DNA from 4 places in the Methylobacterium sp. Gmos1 genome. Region 1 is predicted to be linked to each of the others. Evidence: predicted binding sites of a transcription regulator. Region 1 holds the regulator's gene; each other region holds the start of a gene.
What was found. The regulator LexA, encoded in region 1, represses DNA repair genes until DNA is damaged. The targets are predictions, from matches to a motif close to TGTTCNNNNTGTGTTCNG.

Region 1 (5,343 bases):
ACGACCACACCGTCCGGGTGATCCGGCCCGACGGGTCGCTGCGGGTGCTGGCCAGCCGCGGCACCGCCTACTTCACTCCCGCCGGCCGGCCCCGCGCGGTGGCCGGGGTGGTGCTGGACGTGACCGACGCCGAGCGCCTGGCCGGCCTGCACCGCGAGGAGCAGCGCCGCAAGCGGGCCCTGTTCGAGCAGGCGCAGACCTGGATGCACGCCTCGCCCTACTCGGATTCGCTGCGCATCGCCTCGCGCGAACTCCTGAGCCTCACCGGCCTGAGCCAGCAGGATTTCCACGACGACTGGACCCGGATCCTGGTGCCGGAGGAGCGCGGGCGCGTCTACGACCAGGTCCTGGCCCGGGTCGAGGCCGGGCGGCCCTTCGTGACGGAGAACCACCTCGCCCTGGCCGGCGGCGAGCGGGGCCTGTTCCGCGGCGTGTTCGTCCCGGTGCGCGGCGCCGACGGGCGGATCGAGACCTGGGCCAGCCTGAATTCCCGGATCGACGGGATGCGGCCGGTGCCCACGGGCGCGGTGCGGCGCAGCCTGGAGCAGGCGGTCCAGGGCGCGCATCTGCGCGCCGCCCGCGGCCTGCTCGACTGGTCGATGGCCGAGCTCGCCGAAGCGAGCGGCCTCTCGCTCTCGACCATCCGGCGCCTGGAGGAGGGCAGCGAGGGGCCGGCGGCCCGCAGCCGCCACGCCGCCATCGAGGCGCTGCGCCGGGCCGGCATCGGCTTCCTGCTCGTCGAGGGCGACGCGATCGCGGTCGCCAAGGTGCGGTGAGCCGCACGAGGTGGTCAAGGTGCGCTGACGAGAGCCCTTTCCGGCCCCGGCAGGGCTTGCCATATCACCTCCATGCCAGCCCCGAAGAAGCCCCGCCTGTCGACCGGCAAGGCCTCCAAGCCCGAGCTGAAGCCGCTCGACCCGTTCCTCGCCGAGCTGTTGAACCCGGCGCTGAACCGCGACCGCCTGCCCGTCGTGGAACCGCCGCCGCCCGAGTCGCCGAAGCGCGGGCGCCCGCGCAAGGACGCGGCCGCGGCCCCCGGGACGGCACCGTCCGGGTCCGGCCGCAAGGCCAAGCGCTCCGGGGCCGCGGCCCCGGGCGGCTTCGGCGAGGCGCCGCAGGCCGCCTTCGCGCACGGCGATGCGGCCGACGTCGACCCGGCGCTCGCCCAGGCGCTGGGCCTGCGCGAGCCGGACGGCGAGGCGGTGGAGGAGCGCGGGTCGCTGGCGGCCGAGGGCGTCTCGGCGACGGTCGACGCGCTGACCAAGCTCCTCACCGAGGGCAACCCGCTGTTCAAGAACGGCGAGCTGTGGCGCCCGCACCGCCCCGAGCGGCCGCAGAAGTCGGAGGGCGGCGTCCCGTTCCGGCTGAACTCGGAATTCACCCCGGCGGGCGACCAGCCGCGCGCCATCGCCGAGCTCGTCGCCGGCGTGAAGGGCGCCGAGCGCGACCAGGTGCTCCTCGGCGTCACCGGCTCGGGCAAGACCTTCACGATGGCGAAGGTCATCGAGGAGACCCAGCGCCCGGCCCTGATCCTCGCCCCCAACAAGACCCTGGCGGCGCAGCTCTACGGCGAGTTCAAGAGCTTCTTCCCCGACAACGCGGTGGAATATTTCGTCTCGTACTACGACTATTACCAGCCCGAGGCTTATGTGCCGCGCTCCGACACCTTCATCGAGAAGGAGTCGTCGATCAACGAGCAGATCGACCGGATGCGCCACTCCGCCACCCGGGCGCTCCTGGAGCGCGACGACGTCATCATCGTCGCCTCGGTCTCGTGCATCTACGGCATCGGCTCGGTCGAGACCTACACGGCGATGTCGTTCACCGTCAGCCTCGGCGAGAAGATCGAGCAGCGCCAACTCGTCGCCGACCTGGTGGCGCTGCAATACAAGCGCATCCAGTCCGACTTCGCCCGCGGCACCTTCCGGGTCCGCGGCGACGTGATCGAGCTGTGGCCGGCCCACCTGGAAGACCGCGGCTGGCGCATCGGTCTGTTCGGCGACGAGATCGAGGCGATCTCCGAGTTCGATCCGCTCACCGGCAAGACCCTCAACACGCTCAAGTTCGTCAAGGTCTACGCCAACAGCCACTACGTCACGCCGCGCCCGACACTCCAGCAGGCGGTCAAGGGCATCAAGGACGAGCTGAAGTGGCGGGTCGAGGAGCTGACCCGGATGGGCCGGCTGATCGAGGCGCAGCGCCTGGAGCAGCGCTGCACCTTCGACCTCGAGATGATCGAGGCGACGGGGGCCTGCAACGGCATCGAGAACTATTCGCGCTACCTCACCGGCCGCAAGCCCGGCGAGCCGCCGCCGACCCTGTTCGAGTACCTGCCCGACAACGCGCTGGTCTTCACCGACGAGAGCCACGTCACGGTCTCGCAGATCGGCGGCATGTACCGGGGCGACTTCCGCCGCAAGGCGACGCTCGCCGAGTACGGCTTCCGGCTGCCCTCCTGCCTCGACAACCGCCCGTTGCGGTTCGAGGAATGGGACGCGATGCGCCCGCAATCGATCCATGTCTCGGCGACGCCCGCGAAGTGGGAGCTGGAGCAGACCGGCGGCGTCTTCGCCGAGCAGGTCATCCGTCCGACCGGCCTCGTCGATCCCGTCATCGAGGTGCGCCCGGCCCGCTCCCAGGTCGATGATCTTCTGGGGGAAGTGAAGGAGGTCGCCGCCGCCGGCTACCGGACGCTCGTGACGACGCTCACCAAGCGCATGGCCGAGGACCTGACCGAGTACCTGCACGAGAACGGCGTGCGGGTGCGCTACATGCACTCCGACATCGACACCCTGGAGCGCATCGAGATCATCCGCGACCTGCGCCTCGGCGCCTTCGACGTGCTCATCGGCATCAACCTCCTGCGCGAGGGCCTCGACATCCCGGAATGCGCCCTCGTCGGCATCCTCGACGCCGACAAGGAAGGATTCCTGCGCTCCGAGACCTCGCTGATCCAGACCATCGGCCGGGCCGCCCGCAACGCCGAGGCCCGCTGCATCCTCTACGCCGACCACATCACCGGCTCGATGGAGCGGGCGATGGCCGAGACCGAGCGCCGGCGCAAGAAGCAGCTCGCCTACAACGAGGAGCACGGCATCACGCCGCAGAGCGTGAAGCGCAACATCTCGGACATCCTGGAGAGCGTCTACGAGCGCGACCACGTCCAGGTCGATACGGGCTTGGCCAAGTCCGCCGTCACGGTCGGCCACAACCTCAAGGCGGTGATGGCCGACCTCGAGAAGCGGATGCGGACGGCCGCCGCCGATCTCGACTTCGAGGAGGCGGCGCGGCTTCGCGACGAACTCAAGCGGCTCCAGGCGACCGAGCTCGCCATCGCCGACGACCCGATGGCCGAGCAGGCCGAGGTCGAGCGCGAGGCCGGCCGCTTCGGCGCCAAGCGCAAGCGGCGCGGCGCGGAGCCCCTGGGCTACGGGCCGGGCGGCAAGGGCACCTCCGACGAGGGCACCCGCATCCGCGAGCCCGACCTCGACGACATGGGCCCGGGCACCGACCGCGAGGTGCCCTTCACCTACGCCGAGCGCCCGACCGGCCGCTCGACGCAAGGCTTTCCGGGCCAGCGGCCGAAATACAAGGGGCGCAAGGGGCGGGGGTGATCCTCCTCGATCGAGGTCGATCGCTCCCACGTCCGCCGGCCGTCCTGCGCGACCGCCGAACTCCTCCTCGCTCGGGAGCCGGCGCCCGTCCGCCGCTGGCGCATCGTCGTCCGGCCGGTCGCACCGCCCGCTTTGCATGCCCGGCCGCGCCCGAACTGGCCGCGATGTCCTCGTTCTGCTGTGTTCTCGCGCCGCAGGTGCGGACCCGCTTGCGGAACACTTGCGGAACGCTTACCATGTTCGCGATTTGTTTCCGGAGCGCGCCAGCGCGGGGATGAGAGTGTCACATGCTCACGCGTAAGCAGTTGGACCTGCTCCGCTTCATTCAGCAGAGAATGCGCGAGACGGGCGTACCCCCGTCCTTCGACGAGATGAAGGACGCCCTCGATCTCAAGTCGAAGTCGGGCATCCACCGCCTGATCACGGCGCTCGAGGAGCGCGGCTTCCTGCGCCGCCTGCCGAACCGGGCCCGGGCGATCGAGGTGATCCGCCTGCCCGACACGGTGACGGGGCCGGCGCAGGCCGCGCCGAGCGCCGAGGTGGTGCGGTTCAACCCCAGCGTGGTCGAGGGCGGGCGCGCCCACGAGCCGAAGCGGCCCGCCGGCATCCCGGCGATGGCGACGGCCTCGGACGAGAACGGCCACTCGGTCAGCGTGCCGGTGATGGGCCGGATCGCCGCCGGTACGCCGATCTCGGCGATCCAGAGCCAGAGCCGCACGGTGGCGATGTCGCCGGACTTCCTGGCCAGCGGCGAGCACTACGCGCTCGAAGTGCGCGGCGACTCGATGATCGAGGCCGGCATCCTCGACGGCGACCTCGTGGTGATCCGCCGCCAGGAGACCGCCAATACCGGCGACATCATCGTGGCGCTGATCGACGACGAGGAGGCGACCCTCAAGCGCCTGCGCCGCCGCGGCTCCTCGATCGCGCTGGAGGCCGCCAACCCGGCCTACGAGACCCGGGTGCTCGGGCCGGACCGGGTGCGGATCCAGGGAAGGCTGGTGAGCCTGGTGCGGAAGTACTGAGACCTTCCCGGGAATGGCGCCCGAACTCTCCCCCCTCTGCGCAGGGCTGTCCGGGGAAAACTTCTTTAAAATCAAGCGCGGGATCCCCTCTCCCGTGTGGGAGAGGGATAGGGGTGAGGGTGGCTCGGCTTCCGCAATAATCCTGAACAGTTGAGCTGTGCAGCTCGACACTTTCAGCTTTACACGGGAGCCGAGCCACCCTCACTCCCGGCCCCTCTCCCATACGGGAGAGGGGAGACGCGCCACTTCTTTTCCCGGACAACCCTGCCCTCTGCGGGGGAGAGTGCCCGGCGGATGCCGGGCGGGAGAGGGGTAGCGCGACGCTGTTCCAGTGGGCGCCCTTCACGACGGCTCCACCATATCCGGAAGCGGCGTCCCCTCTCCCGACCCCCTTCGGGGGCCACCCTCCCCCGCAGAGGGGGAGGGTTCAGGGGGCGGCGGTGCCCGTTAGTGCGCGCTGCCCGTCGCCACGAACTTGAACAGGAACACGCCGGCGATCACCCACACCACCGGCTTCACGTCGCGGAAGCGTCCGGTGAGCAGCTTGATCACCGCGTAGGTGATGAAGCCGAAGGCGACGCCGTTGGCGATCGAGTAGGTGAACGGCATCAAAAGCGCCGTGACGCAGGCCGGCAGCACCTCGGTCAGGTCGTCCCAGTCTAGATCGACCAGCTCGTGCAGCATCAGGCAGGCGACGTAGAATA
Region 2 (5,343 bases), on a different contig from region 1:
ACAGGTATCCACTTCGTCGGAAAATGCTCTCGTGCGGATCGCCGGATCAGACGATGCAGGCAGGCCTCACGCCTCCCGCGCCCGCCCCTCCACCACCCGCCCGTCCCGGGCGGCGAGGCGCACGCTCACCACCGGCGGCAACTGGCGCCGGGCGCGGCGTCGATGCACCAGCGGCACGGTCGGGTCCTGGGCGAACGGCAGGTCGAGGGCGCCGAGCACGTCGTTGCGGGTGAGGCCGATGTCTTTCAGGGCCCGGTCGTCGAGTTCGGCGAGGCGGTAGGCGGCGCGGCGGTTGATCCACAGGGTGACGATCCGGGCCACGATCTGCGCGGCCTTGCGGCCGGCGCCGAGCGCCAGCGAGAGGACACCGAAGAGGGGGGCGAAACTGATCGTCATCGTGGTCTCCGGCGGGAGCTTTTCGGCGTACCTCGTGTGAGCCGGCAGCGCTCGTCCGCCCCAGCGTCATAGCCCAGCTCGGTCGATGCGTTGAGCGAATGATTGAGATGTGTCACATCACGCGGATTGATGCAGAGATCGATGACGGAGCGACGCGGTGCATCCCCTCGACATCGACCAGCTCCGGACCCTGGTGGCGATCGCCGAGAGCGGGTCGTTCACCCGCGCGGCGGAGGCGGTGAACAAGACCCAGTCCGCCGTCTCGATGCAGATGAAGCGGCTCGAGGAGCGGGTCGGGCGCGAGATCTTCGCCAAGGCCGGCCGCGGCGTGCGGCTGACCGACGACGGCGAGCGCCTGCTCGACTATGCCCGGCGCATCGTGCGGCTCCAGACCGAGTGCCTGGCGACCTTCGACGAGGGCGACCTCGCCGGCCGGGTGCGCCTCGGCCTGCCCGACGACTATGCCGACCGCTACCTGCCGGAGATCCTCGCGCGCTTCGCCCGGACCCATCCGCGGGCCGAGGTGACGGTGGTGTGCGAGCCGACCGACATGCTGGCTGCGCGGATCGCCGACGGCGACATCGACCTTGCCATCGTCACCGAGGCCAAGGGCCGGCGCAACATCGAGACGGTCCGCACCGAGGCGCTGCTCTGGGTGACATCGAGCCGCCACGCCGTCCATGGCGAGGAGCCGGTGCCCCTCGCCCTCGGGCGGCCGGATTGCAACTGGCGCCGGGCCGCGATCGAGGCGCTGGAGCGCGGGGGCCGGCAGTGCCGGATCCTGTTCGTCAGCTGGAACTCGACCGCGGTCGGGGCCGCGGTGCTGGCGGGGCTCGCCGTCTCGGTGCTGCCCGAGAGCGCGCTGCGCCCGGGCATGCGGGTGCTCGGGCCGCAGGATGGGTTTGCCGCCCTGCCGGTCATCCGCATCGGCCTGATGCGCTACCGCACGGGCGAGCCCAACCCGCTCACCGACATCCTGGCCGGGCAGATCCGGCAATGCCTGGACAATCTCGGGCTGGCGGCGGAGTGACGAAGCGAGGACCCGCCTTCAGCGCAGGGCGGTGCCGACATGATTGCTGAGGTTGCTGTACAGGCCGCCGGCCGTGCTGCCGTAAACGGCGAGCGCGCTCGTCAGCGCGAGGAAGATCAAGGTCGCGATGATCGCGTACTCGATCGCTGTCGCGCCCGACTGCTCACGCAGGAACCGCCGGAGCGCCTCCGTCACCCGCGATCTGCCACGCACGTCGAGTTCTCCCGGCCCATCACGCAGGACGATAGGCGAGATATCCTCACCCGGGGGTTAATTCGCGCAACTGATCCGACGCCGCGATCTGCAACGCGGTGCGAGCGCGAACATTCGATCCTTACTGGACGCAGCGTCATCCAGGTCTCGGCTTCGCGCCGGTCATTCTTCTCCGCAAGAAGCGTTTGAGACAAAGAAGAGGCGCTGCTCCTCCAATACAGAAAGGAAGCAGCGCCTCGCCCGTGCGCTTGAGCGATCCCTGTCCCGCGCGGCGGGACGCGACCCGTCTCAGGCCTTGCCGGTCTCCTTGCGCAGGGCGTCGATGCGCTGCGAGGCCTCGGCCTTGTCGAGATCGGGGTCGAAGGCCTCGTCGTCCTTGGCCTGCTCGGCCAGGGTCTTGAGATAGGAGGCCTGCGCACCGGTCATCGGCTCGGAGCCGGTGGTCCAGTCCTTCGGGTCCTTGATGCGGTTCGAGGTGTCCTTCGGGTCCTGCTTCGGGTTCTCGGTCTCGTGGTGCTCGGTCTCGGCCTTCTTGGTCGCGGTCTTGGCAGTCATGAGGGCTCCCCATGTTCTCTGAATGTTCCAGCCAGACAACGGGCAAGCCCCGGCCCGCGTTCCCGGCCCGAGCGCCGCAGGCGAGGCTTGTCCCCGCAAAACCGAAAAAACCCCGCCGAGCACCGCACATGCGAAGGCCCCGGGCGGTCTCCCGCCCGGGGCCTCTTCGTTCACGCGCGTGGTGGGGCTCGGGCCGCCTCCGTTCAGGCGGCCTTCACGCCGCCTTCACGCCGCCTTGGCCCGCGGCTGCACCTCGGCGCTGTAGTCGTCCATCAGGGTCTTGGTGATCGCGCCCGGGGTGAAGCGGTACTGGGCGATCTCCGAGACCGGGGTGACCTCGGCGGCCGAGCCGGTGATGAAGCACTCGGAGAAGCCCGTCATCTCCTCGGGGCGGATGCGCCGCTCGACCACCTCGTAGCCGCGGCGACGCGCCAGCTCGATCACGGTCTGGCGGGTGATGCCGTTGAGGAAGCGGTCGGCCTGCGGCGTGTGGATCACCCCGTTCTGCACGAAGAACACGTTGGCGCCGGTGCACTCGGCGACGTTGTCCTCCCAGTCGAGCATCAGGGCGTCGGCGTAGCCCTTGTTCTCGGCCCGGTGCTTGGAGATCGTGCAGATCATGTACAGGCCCGCCGCCTTCGAGGCCGAGGGCGCGGTGCGGGGATCGGGCCGGCGATAATCGGCGAGGTCGAGGCGGATGCCCTTCATCTTGGTCGCCGGGTCGAAGTAGCTCGGCCATTCCCACGCCGCGATGGCGAGGTGGATGGTGTTGTGTTGCGCCGACACGCCCATCATCTCCGAGCCGCGCCAGGCGACCGGGCGCAGGTAGGCGTCCTGCAGGCCGCTCTCCTTCAGCACCAGCCGCTTGGCGGCGTCGATCTCGGCCACCGAGTACGGGACCTCGAAGTCGAGGAGCTCGGCCGAGCGGCGCAGGCGCTGCGAATGCTCGGTGCACTTGAAGATCTCGCCGCCATAGGCGCGCTCGCCCTCGAACACGCTGGAGCCGTAGTGCAGGCCGTGGCTGAGTACGTGAATCTTCGCGTCCGCCCACGGCACCATGCGGCCGTCGAACCAGATGTGGCCTTCACGCTGGTCGAAGGGAATGACGGACATGACGATGATCCTCGTATGCGTTCGTTTCCGCCTGGCTGGTTCTCGCGCAACGTTCGTGCTTGAGCGGGGCGCGGGGCGTACGTTCGTTTCGCCGGCGGGGTTGACGGGTATCAATGGGGCTGAGATATGTCAACAAGACTGACATAAATGACGAGGGCTCCCGAAAGCCCGGTCCCGCGAAGAGGTGCGACCCGTGACCCAGGCCGCCCGGACCCGTCCGGCCCCCATCCCGGACGCCGCCAACGAGGACCTGCCGAAGGCAGGCTACTCCCCGGACAAGCCCGCGCAAGGCCCCTCCGAGCAAGACCTCGCTCTCGATGATGCGTGCACCGCCGGCGAGGCCCCGGCCTACGACCTGATCGAGCTCCTGTTCTTCGCCTATCGCGACTTCGTCGCCGATCCCGACCGGATCCTCGCCGAGTACGGCTTCGGCCGCGCCCACCACCGGGTGCTGCACTTCGTCGACCGCCATCCCGGCCTCACCATCGCCGAACTCCTGGATATCCTGCGGATCACCAAGCAGAGCCTGAACCGGGTGCTGAAGGAATTGATCGAGCAGGGCTACATCGCGCAGCGGACGGGCACGAGCGACCGCCGCCACCGCCTCCTCACCTGCACGCCGCAAGGGCGCCAGCTCGCCCGGCGCCTCGCCGGCGTCCAGGACCGGCGGGTCCGCCGGGCGCTGGACGAGGCCGGCTCGGGCTTGCGCGAGCCGGCGAGCCGGTTCCTCCTCGCGATGATCGAGCCGGAGGAGCGCGCGGCGGTGCGCCGGCTCCTCGCCGGCGGCGACTCCACGCCCGAGAATCCCGTGCCCGAGACGCCCGCGGCCGAGAACTCCGCGCCCGAGAGCGAGGCCCACCCGTGAGCGCCGGTCCCGCCCTCAGCCCCCGGGCCGAGCTGCCCGACCACGCCCCCCACATCCTGGTGGTCGACGACGACCGCCGCCTGCGCGACCTGCTCGCCCGCTTCCTCGGCGAGAACGGCTACCGCGTCACCGCGGCCGCCAGCGCCGCCGAGGCCCGGGCGCGCGGCCGCAGCCTCGTCTTCGACGCGGTGGTGCTCGACGTGATGATGCCGGGCGAGACCGGCTTCGATTACGCCCGCCAGATCCGCCTGACCTCGAGCGTACCGATCCTGATGCTCACCGCCCGCTCGAACCCGAACGACCGGGTCACCGGGCTCGAGATCGGCGCCGACGACTACCTCCCCAAGCCCTTCGAGCCGCGGGAGCTGATCCTGCGCCTCAACAACATCCTGCGCCGCAGCGCCCGCGGGCCCGCCGACGGCACGGCCGCCCCCCTCGACGCGGTGCGCTTCGGGCCGTTCCAGTTCCGCATCGAGCGCGGCGAGCTCACCCGCGACGACGAGGCGATCCGCCTCTCCGAGCGCGAGCGCGAGATCCTGACCATCCTGGCGCTCGCCCGCGGCGGCAACGTCGAGCGCGAGGCGCTGACCGGCACCAACGGCGCCGCCAACGAGCGCACCGTCGACGTGCAGATGAACCGCCTGCGCCGCCGCATCGAGGACGACCCGGCCAACCCGCGCTACGTGCAGACCGTGCGCGGCGTCGGCTACCGGCTGGTGCTGGATTAGGGCGCGGGATGCCCGCCCCCAGCATCGCCGGGACGCTGCCGACGCCCCGGCGGGCCTGGCGCCGGCTCGGCCGCGTCATCGGCGACCGGCTGCCGAAGGGGCTCTACGCCCGCTCGCTCATCATCATCATCGCCCCGATGGTGCTGCTGCAATCGGTGATCGCCTACACCTTCATGGAGCGGCACTGGCAGCTGGTGACGCGCCGCCTCTCGGCCGCCGTCACCGCCGACGTCGCGGCGCTGATCGACATCTACGAGAGCTATCCGCAGGACAAGGGCTCCGAGACCCTGGAGCGGATCGCCAGCGAGCGGCTGAACCTCGACGTCGACATCCTGGAGGGCGCCGCCCTGCCGGCGCCGGGGCCGCGGCCGTTCTTCTCGCTCCTCGACGAGGCCCTGTCGGACGAGCTGCGCCGCCAGATCGCCCGGCCGTTCTGGATCGAC
Region 3 (5,343 bases), on a different contig from region 1:
AATGCCCAGTCCGCGTCGCCCCGGTGATCCCGCTCACGACCTCGTCCGGAGGTGCGCAGGGCTCTCCGGGGAAAGGCAAGAACGCGGGTTTCCCCCTCCCCCCCGACGGAACTCGGGCATGCCCGAGTTCCGCATCCACTTGCCCAAGTCGGGCATGCCCGACTTGGGTCGGGGGAGGGTGGCCTACGGAGTAGGCCGGGAGAGGGGCACCGCGACGCTGATCCAGAAAGCGCCCTTCATCAAGGTCGCGACCTCTCCGGAGGCGGCGTCCCCTCTCCCGACCCCCTTTCGGGGGCCACCCTCCCCCGCAGAGGGGGGAGGGGGAAACCTACGCCATTTCTTTTTCCCGGACAGCCCTGCGCACATCAGGATGAGGTCGCGAGTAGGATGGGAGAGATGTTCGAGCCGGCGGTCAGGCAATTGATGTCTTTGAATGCAAGTCTACGGGCCGTGCAGGCAAGCGACGATCGAGGTGGAACTCGACATCGCTCTCTCGGTGCCGCTCCCCTGCAAGGCCTGCCCGGCGTTGTCAGCCGGGCAGGCGTCGCAACCTCACACCCGCGCCTCCTCGAAGGCCCGCACCCACTCGGCGCAGATCCCCGAGCGCACGATGTCGTCGAGGCCGAACTCGACGATCGGCACCGGCATCATCCGGCTCTTGACCAGGTGGATCACCGTGCGCAGGCCCGAGGTCTCGCGCAGGTCGGTCTGGGACACGTCGCCGTTGATGATGACCTGGGTGTCGTCGCCGATCCGGGTCAGGAACATCTTGATCTCGGCGGGGGTGGTGTTCTGCGCCTCGTCGAGGATCACCAGGCAGTTCTTGAAGGTGCGGCCGCGCATCACCTCGAAGGGGACCACCTCGATGTCGCCGGCCTTGACGGCGATCTCGAAGGCGCCCTCGCCCATGCGCTCCTTCATGGTCTCGGTGAGGGGGGCGACCCAGGGGGCGATCTTGTCCTCGAGGGTGCCGGGGAAGAAGCCGAGGGAGCGGCCGGAGGGCACGTTCGGCCGGGTGATGACCACCTTGGCGACCCGGCGCTGGCGCAGCAGGTCGGCGGCGCGGGTGCCGGCGATGTAGGTCTTGCCGGTCCCGGCGGGGCCGAGGACGATGACTTGCGGGTGGGACCCGAGGGCTTCCAGATACTCGGCCTGTCGGGCCGTCATCGGCTGGATCGGTGGTGGATTACGCTCTTCCTCGAACCGGGTGCGGTGCACGCGGATCGGGCGGTCATCAACCAGTTCAAGTCGTGCGCGTCGTCTCTTCACGGATCAACACTCCCACTGGACTTGCGGTGCCGATATTGGTGTGCCCTCTCGTGTCCCTGAACTCCTATGTTCTTGTAACGACTCAAAGCCTCGCGGGCGGCAACGGTTCCGGTCGGGGTTGACGCAGGCGGTGGACAAGTCCGCCTGTTTCACCCGACAAGGTAAGCAGACGATGATGAACGAGCAATTGTCGCGCCGCACCATGCCCCTGCGAAACCGGCGGGGACGTGGAAGGCGCGACGAATTGTGATGAAAACCACACAGAGGTGGAGGGGCCATCGGCCGAAGGGGTGAGGGCGACATCGTGAGGGGGGACGTCGGCGCGGGCCGCGCGGGCCCGCTCGCCGGATGAGGTCGCCACCTGATCGCCGCTCCCGGTTGGCCCGCGAAAAACCGCTTCAGCCCGGCTGGACGAAGCTGTCGAGGACCATCTTCCGGCCGGCCTTGTCGAAGTCAACGGTGAGCTTGTTGCCGTCGACGGCCGCCACCGAGCCCGGTCCGAATTTGGTGTGGAAGATGCGCGCGCCCGGCTCGAAGGCCGAGGGCGTGCCGGTGGATTTCGCCACCAGCGTGCCCTCGATCTGCTGCGGCCCGCGCCGACCGGGTGCCGTCCCCCGCCCTCCCCCGCCGAAGCGGTCCTGACTGGCGGTCTGGGCCTGCGCCCGCTGCCAGCCGGGGGTGGAGTAGGACGAGCCGAAGGCCGGGGCCTGGCGGTCGAAGCGCGAGGGGCCCTGGGAGAAGGTTGCCGGCGCGTCGAGCACCAGGACGCTCGCCTCGGGCAATTCGTCGATGAAGCGGCTCGGCACGGTCGAGGACCACAGGCCGTGGATGCGCCGGTTGACCGCGAACGAGATCTTGGCGCGCTTGCGCGCCCGGGTCAGGCCGACATGGGCCAGCCGCCGCTCCTCCTCCAGGCCCGCCCGCCCGCTCTCGTCGAGGGCGCGCTGGTTGGGAATCAGGCCGTTCTCCCAGCCGGGCAGGAACACGGTGTCGAATTCCAGGCCCTTGGCCGCGTGCAGCGTCATCAGGCTGACCCGGTCGCCGCCCTCGGCCTCGTTGGCGTCCATCACGAGGGAGACGTGCTCGAGGAAGCCGGCGAGGTCCGGGAATTCCTCCATCGAGCGCACCAGCTCCTTCAGGTTCTCCAAGCGCCCAGCGGCGTCGGCGGTGCGCTCCTTCTGCCACATCTCGGTGTAGCCGGATTCCTCCAGGATCGTCTGCGCCACCTCGGTGTGCGGCTGGTCCTCCAAGAGCTTGGCCCAGCGGGAAAAGCTCTGGCACAGGGCGCGGACGGTCGAGCGGGGCTTGGGCTTCAGCTCCTCGGTCTCGCTCATCATGCGCGCCGCCTGGAGCAGCGGCACCTTGGCGCGGCGGGCGAGCCCGTGCAGCGCCTGGAGCGTCGCGTCGCCGAGGCCGCGCTTCGGCGTATTGAAGATCCGCTCGAAGGCGAGGTCGTCGGAGCCGTTGGCGACGATGCGCAGATACGCCAGCGCGTCGCGGATCTCGGCCCGCTCGTAGAAGCGCGGACCGCCCACCACCCGGTAGGGCAGGCCGAGCTGGACGAAGCGGTCCTCGATCTCGCGCATCTGCGCCGAGATCCGCACCAGCACGGCGATCTCGGAGAGCTTGTGGCCCTTGGCCTGGAGGCTCTCGATCTCCTCGCAGACGAGGCGCGCCTCCTCCTCCGAATCCCAGGCGCCGGTGACCGTGACCTTCTCGCCCTCCGGGCTGTCGGTGCGCAGGGTCTTGCCGAGGCGCCCCTCGTTGTGGGCGATCAGCACCGAGGCGGCGGCGAGGATGTGGCCGGTCGAGCGGTAGTTGTTCTCCAGCCGCACCACCAGGGCACCGGGGAAATCGTGCTCGAAGCGCAGGATGTTGTCGACCTCGGCGCCGCGCCAGCCGTAGATCGACTGGTCGTCGTCGCCGACGCAGGCGACGTTGCGGTGGCCTTGCGCGAGCAGGCGCAGCCAGAGGTACTGGGCAACGTTGGTGTCCTGGTACTCGTCGACCAGGATGTAGCGGAAGCGCTGCTGGTAGTTCGCCAGCACGTCCGGATTCTCGCGCCACAGCTTCAGGCACAGCAGCAAGAGGTCGCCGAAATCGACCGCGTTGAGGGATTTCAGCCGCTCCTGGTAGGCGGCGTAGAGCGCGCCCCCCTTGCCGAAGCCGAAGGCCGAGGCCTCGCCCGCCGGCACCTGCTCAGGAGAGAGGCCGCGGTTCTTCCAGCCGTCGATGGTGCCGGCGAGGCTGCGGGCGGGCCAGCGCTTCTCGTCGAGGTCGGCCGCGGCGATCACCTGCTTCAGGAGCCGCAGCTGGTCGTCGGTGCCGAGGATCGTGAAGTCGGAGCGCAGGCCCACCAGTTCGGCGTGGCGGCGCAGGATCTTGGTGCCGATGGCGTGGAAGGTGCCGAGCCACGGCATCCCCTCCCCGGCCGGGCCGATCAGCGCGCCGATGCGCTCCTTCATCTCCCGGGCGGCCTTGTTGGTGAAGGTCACCGACAGGATGTCGAAGGGCCGGGCGCGGCCGGTGGCGATCAGGTGGGCGATGCGGGTGGTCAGCACCCGCGTCTTGCCGGTGCCGGCACCGGCGAGCACCAGCACCGGCCCGTCCGTCGCCTCGACGGCGCGGCGCTGCTCGGGGTTGAGCCCCGTGAGGTAGGACGCGTCCTGGGGCACCACGGCGGCGCGGGCGCGGGCGGAGATCGAGGTGGGGGCGGTCCCGACCGGGATGTCGCGAGTCATGCCCGCATCACTGGACCAAAACGCGAACGGCGTCGAGGGCGGCGGGCGCATACGTCTCGGGGACGGGGCCGGAACCTTGCGAGAGCCACGGCGTCGTCCCCGCGACCAACGGCTCCCACAGGGAAAGGACCCCGATGCGCGCCCACGCTCTCCTCATCCTCGCGCTCGCCGCGGCGCCGCTGCCGGCGCTGGCGCAGAACCAGGTACCCGCCAACCGCTCGCAGCAGGCCGTCGAGGGCATCAACCGCTCGATCTCGTCCGGCGCCGAGACGCGGGGTATCCAGCAGCAGAACCGGTTCGAGACCAACCAGCTCCAGGGCCAGATCCGCAGCCAGCAGGTCACGCCGCCGCCGGCGCCGGTACCGATCGTCCCGCGGCGCTGAACCTCAGTGCCGGACGCGGGCGCCGGCGGCCGCGAAGGCGATCGCCTCCGGGCGCGGGTGGCCGCGGGCCGGGATGCCGATCACCCGGCCGAGGTCGTCGGGCCGCGGCAGCCGGGCATGCGAGCCGAGCATGACCGAGAGGTTGGCCTGGATGTCCTCCGGGAACGGTGCCACGCGCCGCGTCATCGGATCGACGTGGAGGGCGAGGTTCTCGGAGGTGGCGGCGACCCAGCCCTCGGTGGCGTGGCGGATCTCGGAGTAGAAGTGGATCCGCTTCTCGTCGAAGGCGATGAGTTGCAGCGTCACCCGCACGGGATCGTCGAGCATCAGCTCGCGGCGGTAGCGCACGTGGACCTCGGCCGCGAAGGTCGTGCCGCGCCCGGTCTCCATGTAGTCGGGCCCGAGGCCGACGACGCCGAACGCCTCGTCCACCGCCCGGTCGAACAGGACGTGGTAGTAGGCCATGTTGAGGTGGCCGTTGTAGTCGATCCAGCCCGGCTCGATCGCCATCGTGGACGACACGAACGGCGCGAAGAAGAAGACCGAGGCGGGACGGTCGTCAGCCATTGTGGGGCTCCCGGTGAGCGCGGGCGGGATGACAAGGGCGCCCTGGCACGTACCACGTCGGGAGGAGGGATGCATCCCCGGATGTGTTGCACATTGGGGCAAGGTGGCGGCCGTCCAGCGCACTTCTCCGTGACCGGGCGCCCGGATATGCCGGCCGGGACACGGCTGCTAGAGTGACCGGCAAAAGGCCGGGCCGCCCGGCCGCCAGAACCCCGCCCGGGAGATCCGCCATGAACGCCCAGAGCCCCACCCCGTCGCGCCAGCGCCCGAGCCCGGAGACGGTGGACGCCGTGATCCGCGAGCTGATGGCGCAGTTCGGCAACCGCGTCGTCACCTCGCAGGCGGTGCGCGAGCAGCATGGCAGCACCCTGACCTGGGTCGCC
Region 4 (5,343 bases), on a different contig from region 1:
CTGCTCCCGTGATCTACTGGCCTCGTCCAGTTTCGGCGCCGGGCGAGCCGACTCGCGCCGGCCGGAACGGATGCCGCCCGGACGGGTCTGGAGGCTGGTGCGATGGTCGCCCACGACGGCAACGCCGAACGCGCCTCCTGCGAGGAGACCGCGCGCCAGCGCGCGATCCGCGAGGAGACCGCCCGGCTGCGCGCCCTGCTGCGCGCCGTCCACGCCGCGCCCGGTCGGCCGGCCGGGGCCGCCCCCGCCGCCGAATGGGAGGCGCGCCTCGCCACCGCCGAGGAGCTGAACGCGCGGCTGCGGGCGAGCGAGGCCTTCACCGCCCGGCTGCTCGCGGCGAGCCGCGACAGCATCCAGGTCCTCGCCCTCGACGGCACGGTGCAGTGGCTGAGCGAGGGCGGCCGCGCCGCGGCGGGCCGGCCCGACGAGGCCGTGATCGGCACGATCTGGGCGGCGTCCTGGGCCGAGCCCGGCGACCGGACCGCCGCCGAGGTGGCGCTCGCCGCCGCGCGGGCCGGGCGTACCGGCCGCTTCCGCGCCCCCTCGGGCGGCCAGGATCCGCGCTGGTGGGACGTGGTAGTGTCGCCGATCCAGGGGCTCGACGGGGCGCCGGAGCGCCTGCTGGCGGTCGCCCGCGACGTGACCGAGGCGCACCGCGCCGAGGAGCAGCAGGCGCTGCTGATGCAGGAGATGGCGCATCGGCTGAAGAACACCCTGGCACTGGTCCAGGCGGTCGCAGCCCAGACCCTGCGCAGCGCCACCTCGATCGACACGGCGATGGAGGCGTTCAACGGCCGCCTGATGGCGCTGTCCGACGCGCACGACGTGCTGATCCGCGGCGCCTGGGCGGAGGCAGACCTCGCAGCGGTGGTCGAGGCCGCGATGGCGCCGCACCTCGACGCCGTGACCGGCCGCTTTTCCGCCGCCGGCCCCCCCGTCAGCCTCGGGCCGCGCCCGGTCCTGACCCTGTCCCTGATGCTGCACGAGCTCGCCACCAACGCGGCGAAGTACGGCGCCCTGTCGAGCCCGGCGGGCCGGGTCGCCGTCACCTGGGAGCTCGCCGGGGACGACGCGCAGGCCGTCCTGCGCCTGTGCTGGCGCGAGAGCGGCGGTCCAGCCGTCGCGCCGCCGGTCCGGGGCGGGTTCGGCTCGCGGCTGATCGAGCGCAGCCTGGTGCACAGCTTCGGCGGCCGCGTCAGCCTGCGCTTTCCCCCCGGGGGCGCGGTGATGGAGCTCGAAGCGCCGCTCGCGGCGATGCAGGACGGGACCGCGTGAGCGGTCCCCTGGACGGGACGGCGTGAGCAATCCCCTGGACGAGACGGCGTGAATGGTCCTCCGGATGCGACCGCGCGGCCGTCCCGGCCGTTCCCCGGCCACGCTTGACCCACGGGATGCGGACCCATAGGCAGCACGCTTCGGCCGCAACCATTGGCTCCCGCCCGCATTGCCCGCGATGACATCCGACCTGGACCGATACGATCAGGCGTCCCGTCAGGACGACTCCCGACAGGACGCACAGGACGCGTCTTGCGACGCTGCGCCGGTGGTGCTCCTCGTCGAGGATGACGGCCTCCTGCTGATGGAGGCCGCCGACACCCTGGCGGAGGCCGGCTTCACCGTGCTGGAGGCGCCCCACGCCGACCAGGCGCTGAAGGTGCTGGAGAGCCGGCCAGACGTCGAAGTGCTGATGACCGACGTCGACATGCCGCTCGGCTCGATGAACGGCTTTGCCCTCGCGCGCCTGGTCTCCCGGCGCTGGCCGCGCATCCCGGTGCTGGTGGTCTCCGGCATGGGCAGCCCCGGCCCGCACGACATGCCGCCGGGCGCGCGCTTCATCCCCAAGCCCTACGCGCCCTCGGCCCTGGTGCGCACCCTCCACGACACCGTGCGCCGCGCCGCCTGAGCCGACCCTTCCACGGACGACCCCGATGACCGATCCGACCAAGCTGCACTTCGCCACCCGGGCGGTCCATGCCGGCACCGCCCCCGATCCGGCCACCGGCGCCCGGGCGCAGCCGATCTACTTCACCAACGGCTTCGTGTTCGAATCGAACGAGCAGGCCGCCGACATCTTCGCCATGCGGGCGACGGGCTTCTCCTATTCCCGCGGCTCGAACCCGACCGTGGCGGCTTTGGAGCGCCGGGTCGCGTCGCTGGAGGGCGCCAAGGCCGCGGTGGCGGTGGCCTCCGGCCAGTCGGCGATGCTGCTCGTGCTGATGACCCTGATGCAGTCGGGCGACGCCTACGTCGCCTCCTCGCGGCTGTTCGGCGGCTCGCTCGGGCTGATGCGCCGGCTGGAGGGGCGCTACGACCTCGTGCCGCAATTCACCCGCGGCCTGACGCCCGAGGACTTCGAGTCCGCGATCACCGACAAGACCCGGGCGATCGTCTGCGAATCGATCGTCAACCCGTGCGGCACCGTCATCGACCTCGAGGGCGTCGCCGCGGTGGCGCACCGGCACGGCCTGCCGCTCGTCGTCGACAACACGCTCGCCTCCCCGGCCCTGATCCGGCCGATCGAGCACGGCGCCGACATCGTCGTCCACTCGACCTCGAAGTTCCTGTCGGGCTCCGGCACGGTGATCGGCGGCATCGTCTGCGATGCCGGCCGCTTCGACTGGAAGGCGACCGGTCGCTACAACCTCATCAACGAGCCCTGGCCCGACTACGAGGGCCTGGTCGTCTCCGAGCGCTTCCCCGAGACCTCCTTCGCCACCGCCTGCCGGCTGTTCGGCCTGCGCGACCTCGGCCCCGGCCTGTCGCCGATGAACGCCTTCCTGACGCTCACCGGCACCGAGACCCTGCCCCTGCGCATGGAACGCCACTGCGCGAACGCGCGAGCCGTCGCGGCCTTCCTCAAGGACCATCCGAAGGTGGCCTGGGTGAGCTACCCGTCGCTGCCGGGCCAGCCTGGCGAAGCGGTGGCGAACCACTACGCGCCGATGGGCGCGGGCTCGATCTTCACGGTGGGCTTCAAGGGCGGCGAGGCGGCGGCGCAGACATTCATCACCGGGCTCAACCTGATCTCGCACCTCGTCAACATCGGCGAGATCAAGTCCCTGGCGATCCACCCGGCGACCACGACCCACCGCCAGCTCCCCGCCGCCGACAAGGAGGCCGCCCGGGTCGGCCCCGACACCGTGCGCCTGTCGATCGGGCTCGAATCGGTCGAGGATCTCATCGCCGACGTGGCGCAGTCGCTCGACGCGCTCGGCTGAGCGCACCTCACAGGACTCCCTCTGCGCTGGCGCTGCCATGTCGGGCGACGCCGGTGATCGGGAATTTTACGAGAGACACCGAGCCCCCGCGCCGTCCGGACCGATCCCGGGCGGCGCTTGCCTCATGGCCCGAACAAATGTAGAACACGCCCCGGCCCCGGCGATGTGTGTTTCGGGCACAAGCGGCCCCCTCCCCTTGCCGGTCCCGGCCTGTTCGGCCCAACTCGCGCGACCGAAGCGGTTCCGCGGCGTCGGCCGGGCATGCGCCCGAGTGAGATGGAACGAGAGGAGAGCGTGATGGCGGGCAGCGTGAACAAGGTGATCCTGGTGGGCAATCTCGGGCGCGACCCCGAGACCCGCCGGCTGGCCTCCGGCGATCCGGTGGTGAACCTGCGCCTCGCGACGTCCGAGTCCTGGAAGGACAAGGCGTCCGGCGAGCGCAAGGAGAAGACCGAGTGGCACTCGGTCGTGATCTACAACGAGAACCTGGCCCGCGTCGCCGAGCAGTACCTGCGCAAGGGCTCGAAGGTCTACGTCGAGGGCCAGCTCCAGACCCGCAAGTGGCAGGACCAGTCCGGCGTCGAGAAGTACACGACCGAGATCGTGCTCCAGCGCTTCCGCGGCGAGCTGACGATCCTCGACGGCCGCGGCGGCGGGTCCGAGGGCGGCATGGCCGAGATGGGCGCCGACGACATGGGCGGCGGAATGGGCGGCGGCCAGATCAGCCGCGGCGGCGATTACGGCGGTGGCGGTGGCGGCGGTGGTCGTAGCAGCGGCGGACGTTCCTCGTCCTCCGGCGGCGAGCGGCGCCCGGCCTCCTCCGGCGGCGGCGGCAACCAGAAGCGCTATGACGACCTGGACGACGACATCCCGTTCTAGGGCGCTCGCCGGCGATACGGCGAAGGGTTGAGACCAGGGAGCACCGTCCGGTCGCCATGCGATCGGGCGGTGCCGGCGTTTTGAGGAGCGGGCTGTCGGGGCGAGCTATCGGTCGACTTGGACCGATCACCGGCTCGGCGCGTACGGTGGTGAGCGCCTGTGCCTGTTGTCTCGACAGTCTTGATACTCTCCGCGTCATTCCGGGGCCGCGAAACCGGAGCCCGGAATGACGCGGAGAGTGGCAATCCTGCAAGAGCCGATCAGACAGGCTCTCGGAACGGCCTCCGGAAGCCGGCGGTGCCGATCCACACCCTGAACACCTTTCCAATTCCGGGTTGCGCACGGCACCGCCGGGATGACCTTGAGAAAGCGCAATCTCCCGTTCGTCCCATCCCCGCACGGCAGTCGCTCGTCGCTCCCGCATCATGTCACCGGCGGCATTCAACGGGGATGACGCTGTCGACATCTGCGCCACGCCGTCCCCAGCGGGCAATCACGACTGAGCGATTTCCGCTCTCTGCGCCACGTTATGACAAAATATTCCTAGGAAACTTGGCCTTATCGTTTCAGGTCAGCGCAAGAATTCGAAACCTTGTCGAGCCAATCCATAATCAAGTGTGGCATTTTGAGACGGGGATGATGCGATCTTCGCCGCCCGATCGATCTACCGCCATCGAAAAAAAGCAGGTTCTCGTAACGAGAAACCGACATATTCCTATGGCGTAGGTGATACGGCGATTCTGAGGTGGCGGGCGTGGTGCGTGTGTTGCGATGGCTGGCCTGGATGGGGACGACGGCGGCCGGCCTCGTCCTCCTGAGCCAGCCCGTCGGCACCCAGAACCAGCTCGCGATGAGCCTCGCCGCGATGGCGGCGATGGCCGGGCTGTGGCTGGTCTTCGACGGGCCGCGGACGCGCTTCGTCTTCCTGGCGATGGGCAGCCTGGTGGTGCTGCGCTACATCCTGTGGCGGGTGACCGACACGCTGCCCTCGCCGGGCGACCCGGTCAGCTTCGGCTTCGGCCTGCTGCTGCTCCTGTGCGAGCTGTACTGCGTCTTCGTGCTGTTCGTCAGCCTGATCATCAACGCCGAGCCGTTGCGCCGCCGCCCGCCCGCCGCCGTGCCGGCGGCCGACCTGCCCTCCGTCGACGTGTTCGTGCCGAGCTACAACGAGGATGCGGCGATCCTCGCGATGACGCTGGCCGCCGCGCGCCAGATGAACTACCCGGCCGAGAAGCTGACCGTCTGG

Region 2: ACS5PV_RS14600 (DUF3072 domain-containing protein) is a predicted target of LexA. The motif match lies at 2,207-2,224, and genes of this name have one in related genera.
Region 3: ACS5PV_RS18415 (ATP-dependent helicase) is a predicted target of LexA. The motif match lies at 4,022-4,039, and genes of this name have one in related genera.
Region 4: ssb (single-stranded DNA-binding protein) is a predicted target of LexA. The motif match lies at 3,348-3,365, and genes of this name have one in related genera.

The regions. Positions count from the first base shown of each region.
Region 1 is NZ_JBSNCC010000024.1:42,713-48,055, reverse strand. It holds gene ACS5PV_RS28690 (PAS domain-containing protein) at 1-776, shown strand, start outside; gene uvrB (excinuclease ABC subunit UvrB) at 849-3,614, shown strand; gene lexA (transcriptional repressor LexA) at 3,902-4,639, shown strand; gene ACS5PV_RS28675 (NCS2 family permease) at 5,087-5,343, opposite strand, start outside.
Region 2 is NZ_JBSNCC010000006.1:169,168-174,510, reverse strand. It holds gene ACS5PV_RS14615 (DUF1127 domain-containing protein) at 67-396, opposite strand; gene ACS5PV_RS14610 (LysR substrate-binding domain-containing protein) at 554-1,426, shown strand; gene ACS5PV_RS14605 (Flp family type IVb pilin) at 1,445-1,639, opposite strand; gene ACS5PV_RS14600 (DUF3072 domain-containing protein) at 1,928-2,194, opposite strand; gene ACS5PV_RS14595 (branched-chain amino acid aminotransferase) at 2,420-3,307, opposite strand; gene ACS5PV_RS14590 (MarR family winged helix-turn-helix transcriptional regulator) at 3,534-4,172, shown strand; gene ACS5PV_RS14585 (response regulator) at 4,169-4,900, shown strand; gene ACS5PV_RS14580 (ATP-binding protein) at 4,909-5,343, shown strand, end outside.
Region 3 is NZ_JBSNCC010000009.1:79,454-84,796, reverse strand. It holds gene ACS5PV_RS18420 (PhoH family protein) at 553-1,269, opposite strand; gene ACS5PV_RS18415 (ATP-dependent helicase) at 1,668-4,010, opposite strand; gene ACS5PV_RS18410 (hypothetical protein) at 4,145-4,393, shown strand; gene ACS5PV_RS18405 (thioesterase family protein) at 4,397-4,960, opposite strand; gene ACS5PV_RS18400 (FAD-binding oxidoreductase) at 5,191-5,343, shown strand, end outside.
Region 4 is NZ_JBSNCC010000015.1:68,817-74,159, forward strand. It holds gene ACS5PV_RS23875 (sensor histidine kinase) at 103-1,275, shown strand; gene ACS5PV_RS23880 (response regulator) at 1,544-1,903, shown strand; gene ACS5PV_RS23885 (O-acetylhomoserine aminocarboxypropyltransferase/cysteine synthase family protein) at 1,929-3,218, shown strand; gene ssb (single-stranded DNA-binding protein) at 3,516-4,097, shown strand; gene bcsA (UDP-forming cellulose synthase catalytic subunit) at 4,843-5,343, shown strand, end outside.